DNA from 2 places in the Clostridium sp. USBA 49 genome. Region 2 is predicted to be linked to the other one. Evidence: riboswitches for the same ligand, from Rfam matches in the RefSeq annotation. Region 2 holds a riboswitch; the other holds the start of a gene.
What was found. A riboswitch is a leader RNA that binds a small molecule or an ion and turns the genes downstream of it on or off. The one in region 2 is predicted to bind S-adenosylmethionine.

Region 1 (8,383 bases), on a different contig from region 2:
TTGGAGAAAATGATAAAGTTATTATTTCAATCGGCCCTGGAGATGCACATAATGTAGATATAATAACAAATATATTACATCATAATGGACTTGAAGTAGCAATGAAGGGCGGACATGATGATGACGGAAGATATTTTATAACTGCTTATAGAAGAGGAGATGAATTTAAAGGATAAATATAATGGGACTGTTATAATAAATTTTTTATAGCAGTCCCATTATATTTGTTTTCCTATATAAAAATGCTTTGTTTTTTGATATAATAATGTTTGAAAATTAAAAAAATATGGAGGCAAGTCATGGATAAAAAATATGTAATAGGAATTGATTTAGGTGGTACTAAAATAAGTGGTGCTCTTGCAGATTTAAATGGGAATGTGCTAAGTAAGCATACTATACCTACAAAAGCTTCTGAAGGTGAAAATGCTGTACTTAATAGAATATTTGAAGTAATTGAAAAGGTTATGGAGATAGCTAATAAAACTTCCAGTGAAATTAAAACAATAGGAATAGGTTCTCCGGGGCCTTTAAATGCTAAGACTGGAGTTATAATAACTACGCCAAATCTTCCTTTTAAAAATTTTCAGCTTGTAAAACCATTGGTAGAAAAATTTAATATACCTACATATCTTGATAACGATGCAAATGTTGCAGCTATAGGAGAATATATGCTTGGAGCAGGAAAAGGGACAAACAATATGGTTTATGTAACAGTAAGCACTGGAATAGGTGGAGGTGCTATATTAAACGGTAAAATATATAGAGGAAGTACATCCAATGCATTAGAAATTGGACATACAACTCTGCTTCCTAATGGTCCAAGATGTAATTGTGGTAATTATGGCTGTGCAGAGGCATTAGCTTCAGGTACTGCAATAGGAAGGCAAGGAAGGGAAGCTGTAGAAAGTGGAGAGGAAACTTCACTTAAAAATTATGAAAACATTACTTCATATGAAGTTTTTAAAGAAGCTGAAAAAGGAGATAAAGTATCTAAAGACATATTAGATAAAAGTTTAAACTATTTAGGTATAGCTGTTGCAAATATTATAACCAGTTTTGATCCAGATATGGTTGTAATAGGTGGAGGAGTTGCACAGGCTGGTAAAATAGTTTTTGATAAAGTTCAAGAAGTAGTGGATAAAAGATGTTTTAAAGCTATGTCTGAATATTGCAAAATTGTTCCAGCAGCTTTAGGAAAAGATGCTGGAGTTATAGGAGCTGTAGCTTTAGCTTTATTAGAGGGATAAAAATTAATACATAATCTTGTTACAGTTTTTATTTGTATGTTGGGTTGAAACAGTAGAGCAAATACCTATAAATGTTAAATATACTAATCCATGAATAAGTTTTGGTATATATATGTAGGCATAGAAAAAGAAGAACTTATAGCCTAAAACACAGATGTTTCAATAGGAGTAGACATAGGACTAAAAGATTTAACAATAGTTTCAAATATAGATAAATCATTTAAAAACATTAATAAAACTAAAGAAGTTAAAAAGAAAGCAGAAATAAGTTTCAAGGAAATATGAAGATGGAAAAGTTCAAATAGGAAAGGAAGGTGAAAACCGTTATAAATTTACTAAAACTAATAACATTAAAAATCAAGGATTTAAGCCTTTGGAACAACATATCAAACTGGAGTAGTCTTATGACAAAACAGGTTGCATTGAATAAGGAATAAATCTCTAAATAGTAGATTTTATGTAACGGCTTAAAATGTTATTAATTAAAAATGGAACAATTCTTACTATGGCTAGTGATATTATTGAAAATGGAGAAGTCTTAATTGATAAAGGGAAAATCATAAAAGTAGGGCAAAATATAAATGTATCTTCAAATTGTGAAATATTTGATGCTGAAGGCGGTTTTGTTATGCCTGGTATAATCGATGCTCATTGTCATATAGGAATGTGGGAAGATGGTCTTGGCTTTGAAGGTGATGATGGGAATGAAATTACGGATCCTGTTACTCCACAGCTTAGGGCTATTGATGCAATTAATCCTATGGATAGAGCTTTTAAAGAAGCTTATGAAAATGGTATAACATGTGTATGTACAGGACCTGGAAGTGCTAATGTTATAGGAGGACAATTTGCAACAATTAAAACTAAAGGTAAAAGAATAGATGATATGATAGTTCAGGAACCAGCAGCAATGAAAGTTGCTTTTGGTGAAAATCCTAAAAGATGCTATAATTCAAAAAAACAAACACCATCAACTCGAATGGCAACAGCATCTATATTAAGAGAATATCTTTTTAAGACTAAAAATTATATAAAAAACAAAGATAAAAATGAAAATTTTGATATGAAACTTGAAAGCTTAATACCAGTTGTAAATGGAGAACTAAATGTAAAAGCTCATGCTCATAGAGCAGACGATATTTTTACTGCTATTCGTATTGCTAATGAGTTTGGTCTTAAAATGACTATAGAGCATTGTACAGAAGGACATTTAATTGCAGATGAACTTGCTAAAGAAGGATATGCTGCAATAGTTGGACCATCACTTACAACTAGAAGTAAAGTTGAGTTAAAAGAATTGAGTTTTGAAACTCCTAAAGCTTTATATAAAGCAGGTGTAAAAATAGCTTTAATGACAGATCATCCTGTAATACCAGTACATTATCTTCCTATGTGTGCTGCATTAGCAGTAAAAGCAGGATTAGATGAGGAAGCTGCACTTAAAGCAATAACTATAAATCCAGCAGAAATACTTGGTATTTCTCATAGAGTAGGATCTATTGAAATAGGTAAAGATGCAGACATTGTGGTATTTAACAAACATCCTTTTGATATTTATGCTAAAACTAAATTAGTTTTAATAGATGGAGAAATTGCATTTATAGATACTAAGCATAAAAATTAAAAATAATTTAGTAAAATAATAATTTTATTAAAAATATATTTTATGATTAAATTTTATATGAATAAAAATAAATTCATTGACATTTTTGCTGTATTAATTTAAAATAAACATAAAATTTAATATTATTCTTTTCTTATCAAGAGAGGCGGAGGGACTGGCCCTAAGAAGCCCGACAACCTATGTCATTTTAAGACAAAAGGTGTCAATTCCAGCAGAGATGTATTATTTCTGAGAGATAAGGGAAATAGTAAAATAAGAAATTAACGCTATTTTTCTTTCCGAAAGTAGCGTTTATTTTTATATAAAAAGGGGGCACTAAAATGCAAATAAAAAATATTTATAAAAAGAAAAAACCTATTATTTCTTTTGAGATTTTTCCTCCTAAAAAGGAAAGTCCTGTAGACACTATATATGATACAATAGAATCTTTAAAAGACTTAAAACCAGATTTTATAAGTGTAACCTATGGGGCAGGTGGAAGCACTAGAGATAAAACTATAGAAATTGCATCATTAATAAAGAATAAATATTATATTGAGACTTTAGCACATTTAACTTGTATATCATTAACAGAAGAAAAACTTCAAAAATTTATAGAAGAATTAAAAGAAAATAATATTCAAAACATTATGGCTCTTAGAGGAGATTTACCTCAAAATTTTAATGAAGAGTTATTTCAAAAAAGCCAGTATAAATATGCAAGTGATTTAATAAAGTCCATAAAAAAAGATGATGAAATATGTATAGGTGGGGCATGTTATCCTGAAGGGCATTTCGAGTGTAGCAGTTTAGAAAAAGATATTGAAAATTTAAAAATAAAAGTGGATTCAGGAGCAGATTTTCTTATAACTCAGCTTTTTTTTGATAATGAAAGTTTTTATAGATTTATTGATTTAGCTTATAAAAAAGGAATTAATGTGCCAATTTCTGCTGGAATAATGCCTGTTACAAATAAAAAACAAATTGAACGTATGATCTCTTTAAGTGGAGCATCTTTACCAGCTAAATTTTCAAGAATTATGGCTAAATATGAGAATAACCCTCAAGCATTAAAAGAAGCAGGTATTGTTTATGCTACTGAACAAATTATTGATTTGCTCTCTTGGGGAATAGATGGAATTCATTTATATACTATGAATCGTCCAGAAACAGTAAGAAGAATTATTCAAAATATATCTAATATAAGAGAAGCTTTAGAATATAAGGATAATATTAACTAAAACACAAGGGGGCTTTTAAGTGAAACTAAATATAGAAGATTGCTTAAAAAAAAGAATATTAATTTTAGATGGAGCTATGGGAACTGTTATACAAAAACTAAATTTAAGTGAAGAAGATTTTAGAGGAAATTTAACTGTTAAAATTAACCAAAAAGGTAATAATGATATATTAAATTTAACTCAGCCTGATGTTATAAGAGATATTCATAAATCTTATTTAGAAGCAGGAGCGGATATAATAGAAACTAATACATTTAATTCTAATAGAATATCTCAATCAGATTATGGGTTAGAAGATAAAATTTATGATTTAAACTATTATGGTGCAAAAATAGCAAGAGAAATGGCAGATTTTTATAGTTTAAAAGATAGCTTAAAGCCTCGATTTGTAGCAGGATCTATAGGTCCTACAAATAAATCAGCGTCCATATCTTCTGATGTAGAAAATCCAGGTTTTAGAGCTGTAAGTTTTGATGAACTTTTAGAGTCTTATGAAGAGCAAATAGAAGGTCTTGTAGATGGAGGAGTAGATATACTTTTAATTGAAACTATATATGATACATTAAATGCCAGAGCAGCAATTATTGCAGCAGATAATGTTCTTTCAAGAAAAAAAATAGATTTAAATATTATGATATCTGGAACTATTGCAGATAAAAGTGGAAGAATATTATCAGGGCAGACATTAGAAGCTTTTGCAGAAAGTTTAAAGCATGAGAGGATAATAAGCATAGGTTTGAATTGTTCGTTTGGTGCAAAAGATTTGCTTCCATTTATAAGAAAACTTTCAAAAACTCAAGGGCTTTATATAAGTTTTCATCCTAATGCTGGACTTCCTAATTCACTAGGTGAATATGATGAAATACCAGAAGTTACAGCTTCTTATATAAAAGAAATAGCTTTAGAAGGTCATTTAAATATAGTAGGAGGGTGCTGCGGAACAACACCATCTCATATAAAGGCTATATATGAAGCTGTTAAGGACATTAAACCTAGGATTATTCCTAATTTAACTAGAGAAACTGTATATTGTGGACTTGATATTGTTAAAATAAATAAAGAAAATAACTTTATAAATATAGGAGAAAGAACAAATGTGGCAGGCTCTGCTAAATTTTCAAGGCTTATAAGAGAAAAAAAATATGAAGAAGCTTTATCCATAGCAAAAAATCAAGTAGAAAATGGGGCACAGATTATTGATATAAATTTTGATGATGCTCTTTTAGATGCTCAAAAGGAAATGGATATATTTTTAAAACTTTTAGCCAGTGAGCCTGAAATAGCAAAAGTGCCTGTTATGATTGACTCTTCTAAGTTTGAAGTTTTAGAGACAGGATTAAAAGCAATTCAAGGAAAAGCTATAGTAAATTCAATTTCTTTAAAATCTGGAGAGAAGGAATTTTTAAGGCAGGCAGGTATAATAAAAAAATACGGTGCTGGTGTAGTTGTTATGGCTTTTGATGAAAAAGGTCAGGCAGATACATTTGAAAGAAAAATTGAAATATGCAAAAGGGCCTATGAATTATTAGTTAATAAAGTTAAATTTCCACCTGAAAATATAATATTTGATCCTAATATATTAGCTATTGCAACGGGTATTGAAGAACATAATAATTATGCTGTAGATTTTATTAAAGCAGTAAAGTGGATAAAAGAAAATCTTCCTTATGCAAAGGTAAGTGGAGGAGTAAGTAATCTATCTTTTGCTTTTAGAGGTAATAATGTTATAAGAGAGGCTATGCACTCGGTATTTTTATATCATGCAATAAATGCAGGTTTAGATATGGGAATAGTTAATCCAGGTATGATACAAATTTATGACGAAATTGATAAAGACCTCCTTTTGAAAGTAGAGGCTGTTATTCTTAATAAGCATAAAAATGCACAAGAAGAACTTTTAGAGTTTGCAGAAAAAGTTAAAGGAACTGAAAATATTCAAAATGAGAATAAGCTTTCTTGGAGAAGCTTAGATGTTAATGAAAGATTAAAACATGCTCTTATTAAAGGTATAATGGAATATCTTGAAGAAGATATAAATATTGCCATAACTAAATTTGATAGAGCACTTGAAGTTATTGAAGGACCATTAATGGATGGAATGAAAGCTGTTGGGGAGCTTTTTGGAGAAGGAAAAATGTTTTTACCTCAAGTGGTAAAATCTGCAAGAGTTATGAAAAAAGCAGTAAGTTTTTTACTCCCATATATCGAAGAAGAGAAGGATGGCAATAAAAGCAGTGCTGGTAAAATAGTATTTGCAACTGTAAAAGGAGATGTTCATGATATAGGCAAAAATATAGTATCTGTTGTACTTGCATGTAATAATTTTGAAGTTATAGATTTGGGAGTAATGGTAAGCTCAGAAACTATACTTGAAACTGCTAAAAAGGAAAAAGCTGATATAATAGCATTAAGCGGACTTATAACTCCTTCATTAGAAGAGATGGCACAAGTTGCAGAAGAAATGGAAAGACAGGGATTTAATATTCCTCTTATGGTAGGAGGAGCAACTACATCTAAAGTTCATACAGCTTTAAAGATTGCACCTAAATATTCTAAAGGTGTTGTTCATACAACTGATGCATCTAAAGCTGTAGAGGCAGCAAGAAAATTAGTAGATAAAGATAATAAAGATAAATATTTAGAAGAAATAAATAAAGAATATGAAAAAATAAGAGAAAATTATTTAGGATTATCAAGAAAATTAATTTCAATTAAAGAAGCTAGAGAAAAGGAATATAAAATTAATTGGGAAAATGCATACATTAAAACACCTAATTTTTTAGGTATTAAAAAATTAGAGAAATTTCCTATAAGTGAGATTAGAAAATATATAGATTGGACATTTTTTTATACAGCATGGGATATGGGAATGGTTTATCCTAAGATACTTAAAGATGAAAAATATGGGAATGAGGCTAAAAAACTTTTTGAAGATGCAAATAAAATGCTGGATATAATTGAAAAGGAGAATATATTAACTGCCAATGCTGTATTTGGTATTTTCCCTGCAAATTCAAATGGTGATGATATAGAAATTTATAATATTAAAGATAAAAGCGAAGTTCTTGAAACTTTTAATATGTTAAGGCAGCAAGAAGTAAATAATAGCAATATATATAGATGTCTTTCAGATTATATAGCTCCAAAAGATAGTAAAATAACAGATTATATTGGAGGATTTATTGTAAATTGCGGCACTGGAGTAAAAGAATACGAAGAAATTTTTAAGTCTAAAGGAGACGATTATAAAGCAATAATGATAAGACTTCTTGCAGATAGGCTTGCAGAAGCTTTTGCAGAACTTCTTCATGAAAATGTTAGAAAAACTTACTGGGGTTATGCAGAAGATGAAAATTTATCAATAGATGATTTGCTTAAAGGTAAATATCAAGGCATACGTCCTGCATTTGGTTATCCTTGTTTAAGAGATCATAGTGAAAAAGAAAAATTATTTAATATTTTAAATGGGGAAAGTATAGGAGTATCTTTAACTGAAAATTATATGATGGAACCATCATCTAGTGTATGTGGACTTTATTTTGCATCAAAGGAAGCTAAATATTTTGATATTTATAAAATAGGAAAAGATCAATTAGAAGATTATACTAAACGAAATAAAAAAAATATAAAAGATGTAGAAAAACTATTAGGAGTTTTAATTTATTAAAAACTATAAATTTTTGGATTAATTTTCAAAAAAATAAATGAAAAATCCTAATAAGATGTATAATAAAATTATAAATTTTTAATAATAAAGGAGGATTTTTCATATGGCTTGTTTGCTTAATCCATTACAAGTTGGGACAGTTACATTAAAAAATAGATTGGTTATGCCCCCTATGGCTACATCCAAATCTGAATTAGATGGAAGTATAAGTCAAGATATTCTTGATTATTATAATGAAAAGTCTAAAGGAGGATATATAGGACTTATAATAATTGAACATAGTTTTATAAGACAAGACGGAAAGGCAAGTAAAGGTCAGCTTTCAGTAGCTGATGATAGAAACATAGATGGGCTTAAAAAATTAGCTGAAATTATTCATAAAAATGGATCTAAAACTGTTATGCAGATTAATCATGCAGGAAGTGCAACAAATAAAGAAATTACAGGATTAGATGTTTTAGCACCATCTCCTATACCTCATCCAAAGCAGGGAATAATACCAAAGGAGCTTAGTAAAACCGAAATTAAAAGTATTATTAAAGCTTTTACTGATGCAGCTTTAAGGGTAAAAAAAGCTGGTTTTGATGGGGTAGAAATTCATTCAGCTCATGGATATTTATTAAAT
Region 2 (8,383 bases):
TAATTATTAAAAATATTTAAATTACATTTTTATATTTTTTATTTTTATATTTTTTGCATCTTTTTTTCTAATAGCTAAATCAAATCCCCTAAAATTTATAATTATTGGATCGCCAAGAGGAGCAGCTTTTTTTACTTTTATTTCTGTACCTTCGATTGCTCCAAGAGCGAGAAGTCTTTTAGCAAGTTTATCATTTCCAGAAATATTACTTATATATCCTATTTGACCAGGTTTTAAATCATAAATGCTCATTGATATCACCCTCTCTTAATGAAAATTATTCTCAACTAAAGAATAGCATTTTATAATATATATGTCAATAATTTATTTTAAAATTATTAATATTTAAATTTAAAATTTCAAAACATATATAAATAAAGATATAAATTTATTTTACTTTTAAATTTATTTTACTTTTAAATTTTATAAAAAAATGATATAGTTATATTATTACAGAAAGGGGATATAAAATATAACAGATATTAAAACTGTTATATAATATTTTAAAAAACTAGATAAAATAACAAAAAAACTATTGATACAGATTAAAAAAAGATGTATAATAGTATCACAAAGAAACGATATAAGGAGTGAAGCAATATGTTTAAGCAATGGGAAGGGTTTAAAGAAGGCAATTGGATGAATGAAATAGATGTAAGAGATTTCATTCAAAAAAATTATACAGTTTATGAAGGAGATAAAAGCTTTTTAGTTGGACCAACAGATAAAACTAAAAAAGTTTGGGATAAATGCAGCAAGTTAATATTAGAGGAAATTAAAAAAGGAATATTAGATGTAGATACAAAAACTATATCAGGGATAGATGCCTATGAACCTGGATATATAGATAAAGATAATGAAGTTATAGTAGGTCTTCAAACAGATGCACCATTAAAAAGGATAACAAATCCATGGGGCGGAATAAGAATGGCTGAAGGTGCTTTAAATTCTTATGGATATAAAGTAGATGAAAAGATGCATGAAATTTTTACAAAATATAGGAAAACTCACAATCAAGGTGTTTTCGACGCTTATACAGAAGAAATGAGAGCTGCAAGAAAAGCATCAATTTTAACTGGACTTCCAGATGCTTATGGAAGAGGAAGAATAATAGGAGATTATAGAAGAATTACACTTTATGGAATAGATAGATTAATAGAAGAAAAGAAAAAAGATCTTAAGAATCTTAAAGGAACAATGCTTGATGAATTAATAAGATTAAGAGAAGAAGTTACTGAACAAATAAGAGCATTAGAGAAAATTAAGAATATGGCAGCTTCTTATGGCTTTGATATATCAGAGCCAGCTAAAAATGCAAAAGAAGCAGCTCAATGGCTTTATTTTGGATATTTAGCAGCTATAAAAGAAAATAACGGTGCTGCAATGTCTCTTGGAAGAACAAGTACATTCTTAGATATATATATAGAAAGAGATTTACAAAACGGAATAATAACAGAAGAAGAAGCACAGGAAATAGTAGATCAATTTATAATTAAGTTAAGAATTGCTAGACATTTAAGAACACCTGAATACAATGAATTATTTGCTGGGGATCCAACTTGGGTTACTGAATCTATAGGCGGTGTAGGTATTGATGGAAGACCTCTTGTTACAAAAACTTCTTATAGATATTTACACACTTTAATAAACCTTGGAACAGCACCAGAACCAAATATGACAGTACTTTGGTCACAAAATTTACCTGAAAACTTTAAAAAATTCTGTGCTGAGATGTCAATAGCTACTGATTCAATTCAATATGAAAATGATGATGTTATGAGACCAATATATGGTGATGATTATGCTATAGCTTGTTGTGTATCAGCTATGAAAGTTGGAAAGCAAATGCAGTTTTTTGGAGCTAGATGCAATTTAGCTAAGTCATTACTTCTTGCAATAAATGGCGGAGTTGATGAAAAGCTAGGATTGAAAATTGTTCCAGGACTTGAACCAATAACTGATGAAGTGTTAGACTACAATAAAGTATTAGAAAATTATAATAAAGTTCTTGAATATGTAAGTGAATTATATGTAAATACAATGAATGTAATTCATTTTATGCATGATAAATATGCCTATGAAGCAGCACAAATGGCATTACATGATACAAAGGTAGAAAGACTTATGGCTTTTGGTATAGCTGGACTTTCAGTTGCTGTAGATTCATTAAGTGCTATAAAATATGCAAAAGTTAGACCAATAAGAGAAAATGGAATAACTGTTGATTTTGAAATTGAAGGCGATTTCCCTAAATATGGAAATGACGATGATAGAGCTGATAAAATAGCTGTAGAATTAGTTGAAAAATTTTCAAATGAATTAAAAAAATATCCAACTTATAGAGATGCTGAGCATACATTATCTATATTAACTATAACTTCAAATGTTGTTTATGGTAAGAAAACTGGAGCAACACCTGATGGAAGAAAAGCAGGAGAACCATTTGCACCTGGAGCTAATCCAATGCATGGTAGAGATATAGAAGGTGCCCTTGCTTCACTTAATTCAGTTGCAAAAATTCCATATGAATCTTGTCAAGATGGGGTATCCAATACATTTTCTATACTTCCAGATGCATTAGGAAAAGACAATGATTCTAGAATAAATAATCTTGTAGCATTACTTGATGGATATTTTGCTCAAGATGCTCATCATTTAAATGTAAATGTACTAAATAGAGAAACATTAATGGATGCTATGGAACATCCAGAAAAATATCCAACATTAACAATAAGAGTATCTGGATATGCTGTTAATTTTAATAGATTAACTAAAGCACAACAAAAGGAAGTAATAAAAAGAACATTTCATGAAAAAATGTAATTGCAGTGCTCCTCTAAACCTTAGGTTTAGAGGAGCTTTAAGATTAATATATTAAATATTTTTTTACTTGAAAAATTAATTAGATTGGTTTATTTTAGATTTATACAAAGGAGGGGATTTTATGCTAAAAGGAAAGGTACATTCAATAGAAAGTATGGGTTTGGTAGATGGACCTGGAGTTAGAACAGTTGTATTTTTACAAGGATGCAAATTAAGATGTGCTTATTGTCATAATCCAGACACTTGGAATTTAGATGGTGGAACTGAAATAACATCTGAAGAACTTTTAAAGAAAATTATGAGATATAGGCCATATTTTGAACGTTCTGGAGGTGGTGTTACCTTTTCTGGAGGTGAGCCCCTGCTTCAACCAGAGTTTTTACTTGAAATGCTAAAATTATGTAAAGAACAAGGTATTAATACAGCGATAGATACTGCAGGATATGGGTTTGGTGAATATGATGAAATATTAAAATATACAGATTTAGTATTATTAGATATAAAACATATAGATGATAATGGTTATAGAAAACTTACAGGTAGTAGTAAATCTGGATTTGATAAATTTTTAGAATCACTTAATAAAACTAATGTAAAAGTATGGGTTAGACATGTAGTGGTTCCTGGGATAACTGACTCAGAAGAACATATAGAAAAATTAAAAGAAATAATAAAATCTATTAATAATGTTGAAAAGATAGAATTATTGCCTTACCATACATTAGGAGTAGAAAAATATAAAAAATTAGGCATTAAGTATAGATTAGAAAATGTAGAACCTATGGATAAAGAAAAAGTAAAAGAGTTAGAAAAAATTCTTATAGATAGAGAAAAAGCTGACAATTAGAAAAAATTTTCAAATAGTTTTTTATTTTTTAATTAAACCTGTATATATAAATATTACTGGTAAAACTGCATTATTATCTGCTTTTATAATTTGTTAAATAAGATTTTAAATAAATTTTTTAGCAGATTTTTAGCAGATAGAGAAAGTAAAAAATTATAATTTATTGTAGTTTTAATATTGACATATACAATAAATGTTATTATAATTAAATCAATGCAAAGATAAGGTCCTATTTTATATGTTAAAACAAGTAAATAGAATTTATTAATCTTATCAAGAGAGGTGGAGGGACTGGCCCTATGAAGCCCGGCAACCGGTATTTTAATACAATGGTGCCAATTCCTGCAGTATTGCTTTTGCAATACTGAAAGATGAGGAAATAAGGGATATAATGCTGACCCGAGGTTCCCTCGGGTTTTTTTATTTTAATTTTAAAAAGTTAGTACATATGAAATGGAGGAAAATGGATGATAAATGTATATAAAGTTTCTAAAAGTTTTGCAAATACAAAAGTTTTAAAATCAATAAGTTTGAGCGTTAATCAAGGAGAAATATTCGGAATAGTAGGACATAGCGGTGCAGGAAAATCAACTCTTTTAAGATGTTTAAATGGTCTTGAAAGTTATGATGAAGGAAGTATTACTGTTATGGGGAAAGAAGTAAAAAACTTAACTTCATCAAAACTTAGAGAACATAGAAAAGAGCTTGGAATGATATTCCAAAATTTTAATCTTTTAAATAGATCTAATGTTTATGATAATGTTGCACTTCCGCTTAAAATTTGGGGAGTAGAAAAAAATGAAATAGAAGAAAAAGTAAAAAATCTACTCAATTTGGTTGGGCTTTATGATAAAATGGAAAGCTATCCTAGAGAATTAAGTGGAGGACAAAAGCAAAGAGTTGCTATTGCAAGAGCTCTTTCTTTAGAGCCTAAAATACTTTTGTGTGATGAAGCTACATCTGCTTTAGATCCTAAAACTACTAAATCTATATTACAGCTTTTAAAAGATATAAATAAAAAACTTAATATAACTATTGTTATAGTAACACATCAAATGGAAGTTGTAAAAGAAGTTTGTGATAGGGTAGCACTTATGGAAGGAGGCGAAATTAAGGCAATAGGAAAAGTAGATGAACTGTTTTTAAAACCTAGTGATGAATTAAAGGACTTAATGGGAGAAGAAGAAGTATTGCCTAAAAAAGGATCAAATATAAAAATATTTTTCCCAAAAGAATTAAGTGAAAGAACTATTATAACCTCCATGGCAAGAGAACTAAATATCGATTTTTCTATAGTTTGGGGCAAACTTGAAAAATTTAAAGAAGATGTATTAGGAAGTCTTGTTATAAATACAGATGATAAATACGAAGATAGAATATTCGAATATTTAAAAAAACATGAAATCAGCTGGGAGGTCATAAAAAATGACAATTAAAGAATTAATTTTAGAAATACTTTTAAGAGGTCTTGGTGAAACACTCTATATGGTAATTATATCAACTTTGCTTGCTGTAATTATAGGATTTATACCAGCTATAATATTAGTTATTACTGATGATAAAGGATTAAGTCCTAATAAAGCTGTATATAAAATATTAGATTTAATAATAAATTTATTAAGATCTTTTCCATTTGTTATACTTATGATAGCTGTAATTCCATTAACAAGATTTTTAGTTGGAACATCTATAGGAATAAATGCAGCAATTGTACCATTAACTATAGGTGCGGCGCCTTTTGCAGCAAGGGTTATAGAATCTGCTTTAAAAGAAGTAGATCCAGGAATAATTGAAGCTGCAAAATCTATTGGAGCAAATAATTTTCAAATAATATTTAAAGTAATGTTAAAAGAAGCACTCCCATCTATAATTTTAGGAATAACTTTAACAGTTATAAGTGTTATTGGTTATTCTGCCATGGCTGGAACTATTGGAGCAGGTGGCCTTGGAGATATAGCATATAAATATGGATATTTAAGGTTTAAAACCGATATAATGATTTATACAATTATTATACTTATAATAGTTGTACAAGTATTTCAAAGCTTAGGCAATTATGCTTATAAAAAATTATCTAAATAAAAATAAATTAATAAAATTAGGAGGTTTTTATATGAAAAAAATATTAAGTATTATTTTATCAGCACTATTAATATCTGGATTATCAGGATGTTCTACGCAAAAGGATACATCTAAAGAAACTAAAGTAGAAGATAAAAAAGTAATAAAAGTTGGTGCAACTGCAGTACCTCATAAAGAAATATTAGAAGGTGCTGTTAAACCATTATTAGAAAAACAAGGATATAAGCTTGAAATAATAGAATATACAGATTATGTTCTTCCAAATACTGCTCTTGCTGATGGAGAACTAGATGCAAACTATTTCCAACATGAACCTTATCTAAACAATATGATTAAAGAGAAAAATTTAGATTTAACATATACAGTTAAAGTACATTTAGAACCAATAGCTTTGTATTCAAAGAAAATAAAAAGTTTAGATGAATTAAAAGATGGAGCTGTTATAGCTGTTCCTAATGACTCAACAAATGAAGCTAGAGCTTTAAGACTTCTTGAATCACAAGGATTATTTAAACTTAAAGAAGGAGAATTAGTTACAAAGCTTGATATAGATAAAGCTTCAAATACTAAAAATATTCAAATAAAAGAAGTTGATGCAGCACAAATTCCAAGAAGTCTTGTTGACTTTGATGCCGCTGTTATTAATTCTAACTATGCAATGTCCTCAGGATTAACTCCAAATACTGATTCTATTGTAAATTCTGAAGGAAAGCATATAATAGAATCTACAAAGGATAATCCATATAATAATATACTTGCAGTAAGAAAAGAAGATAAAGACAAGCCATATATTCAAGCTTTATCTAAAGCTCTTACTTCACCAGAAGTTAAAAAATTTATAGAAGATAAATATAAAGGCAGTGTTATTCCTGCATTTTAGAAAGTAGACTTTACTGTCTACTTTTTTATTTTATATATAAATTGGGTATACTTATTGTATAAAAATAATAGCATTATATTAACTTTTATAATATTATATTAATAAAGGGTATAATGGAGGATTAATATGAATAAAAATATTGGAGCATTTTTTGATATTGATGGTACCTTATATAGGGAAGGGCTTATTGCGGAAATATTTAAAAAACTAGTAAAATATGAAATAATAGAGGAAAAAAGATGGTATAATGAAGTAAGACCAGAATATCAAAAATATGATAAAAGACAAGGTAATTATGATAATTATCTATTAAAAATGGCAGATATATACATTGAAGCAATAAAAGGTCTTCATAAATCTCAGGTAGAATTTATAGCTAAAAATGTAGTAAAGCAAAAAGGAGATAGAGTATATACTTTTACTAGAGATAGAATTAAGTGGCATAAAGAGCAAGGACATATGCTTATAACTATATCAGGAAGTCCTATAGAACTTGTAAAAGAGATGGCACTTAAATATGGTTTTGATGATTATAAAGGAGCTTTATATAAGCTTGACGAAAATAATATGTATACAGGTGAAGTTGTACCTATGTGGGATAGTAGAAGTAAGAAAAAAGCTATAATGGAGTTTATGGACAAATATAATATAGACCTTGAAAAAAGCTATGCTTATGGAGATACAGCAGGGGATTTTTCTATGTTTGAGCTTGTAGGGTTTCCAATTTGTGTAAATCCTACAAAAGAACTTGTTAAAAAGGTAAAAGAACACGAGGAAATTAGTAAAAAAGCTATAATTGTAGTAGAAAGGAAAGATATGATTTATAAATTAACTCCAGATTTAATTCAGTTTTAGAAAAGAGTGGTTATTGGTGATTACTAGAGAAAATAAAATATATATTGATAAATTTGATTGTGAATTTTCATTAAACTTTAATAATAAGAAAGATTTATATAAAGATGCTTTATTTTTTGATTTAGAACATTATGTGTATAAAAAACCTATATGTATTGGAGTTTTTGGCTGCTCTTATTATGATGAAAATGGAAAAACATTAAATGTAACACAATATATGATAGAAAACAACAATGATTCTTATGATATATTAATTTTAGCTAAAAATTATTTTAATAATATGATTAAAAACTATAATAAAAAATATATTGTTACATTTTCTGGAAATAATGATTTTACTGTTATAAATTATTTATTTCAAAAATATAAATTTAATTTTAAAGTGGAAGATTATTTTATAAGTATAGATTTACAAAAGGAGTATGAAAAAGCTAAAAAAACTTCAATAGGTCTTAAAACACTTGAAAAAAATTTTGAAATAATAAGATCTAGTGAACTTATAAGCGGAGCTAATTTAGCTAAAACTTTTAATAAAATTATAAAAGATAAAGATTATATAAATAGAATGCCTGAAAAAAAGAAGGAAAAAATATTACTTTATAATCAGCAAGATGTGGTAAGTCTTTTTCAAATATATATTAATTGGGATAAATTTATTATGTGTGAAAAAGAAAATAACAAAGTTATAGAAGATTAAATTATGTATTTTAATAAAAATAAATATTTATGCAATTATATAAAAATGGATAGAACAACCTTTAGTAAATAAAGATAGAATTGAATTTAGGCTAAATGCTGTTGAAGAACTTTCTAAAAATATGGATCTTCAATTAGATTTATAAGTTAAAACCATGCACAAAAAAGATTTTTATGCATGGTTTTAACTTATTTAATTT

Region 1: linked by a shared signal. The riboswitch ahead of metF (methylenetetrahydrofolate reductase [NAD(P)H]) and the one ahead of B5D11_RS02085 (methionine ABC transporter ATP-binding protein) in region 2 are both predicted to bind S-adenosylmethionine.

What each region holds. Positions count from the first base shown of each region.
Region 1 covers NZ_FUYD01000008.1:104,138-112,520, reverse strand. The annotation lists gene B5D11_RS08970 (hypothetical protein) at 1-176, shown strand, start outside; gene B5D11_RS08965 (ROK family protein) at 300-1,247, shown strand; gene B5D11_RS12980 (hypothetical protein) at 1,391-1,522, opposite strand; gene B5D11_RS08955 (amidohydrolase) at 1,720-2,871, shown strand; SAM riboswitch class I at 3,002-3,113, shown strand; gene metF (methylenetetrahydrofolate reductase [NAD(P)H]) at 3,192-4,091, shown strand; gene metH (methionine synthase) at 4,111-7,758, shown strand; gene B5D11_RS08940 (NADH:flavin oxidoreductase) at 7,862-8,383, shown strand, end outside.
Region 2 covers NZ_FUYD01000002.1:41,865-50,247, forward strand. The annotation lists gene B5D11_RS02070 (FeoA family protein) at 22-252, opposite strand; gene pflB (formate C-acetyltransferase) at 601-2,823, shown strand; gene pflA (pyruvate formate-lyase-activating protein) at 2,945-3,670, shown strand; SAM riboswitch class I at 3,938-4,048, shown strand; gene B5D11_RS02085 (methionine ABC transporter ATP-binding protein) at 4,138-5,106, shown strand; gene B5D11_RS02090 (methionine ABC transporter permease) at 5,096-5,752, shown strand; gene B5D11_RS02095 (MetQ/NlpA family ABC transporter substrate-binding protein) at 5,784-6,632, shown strand; gene B5D11_RS02100 (HAD-IB family hydrolase) at 6,759-7,487, shown strand; gene B5D11_RS02105 (ribonuclease H-like domain-containing protein) at 7,504-8,184, shown strand.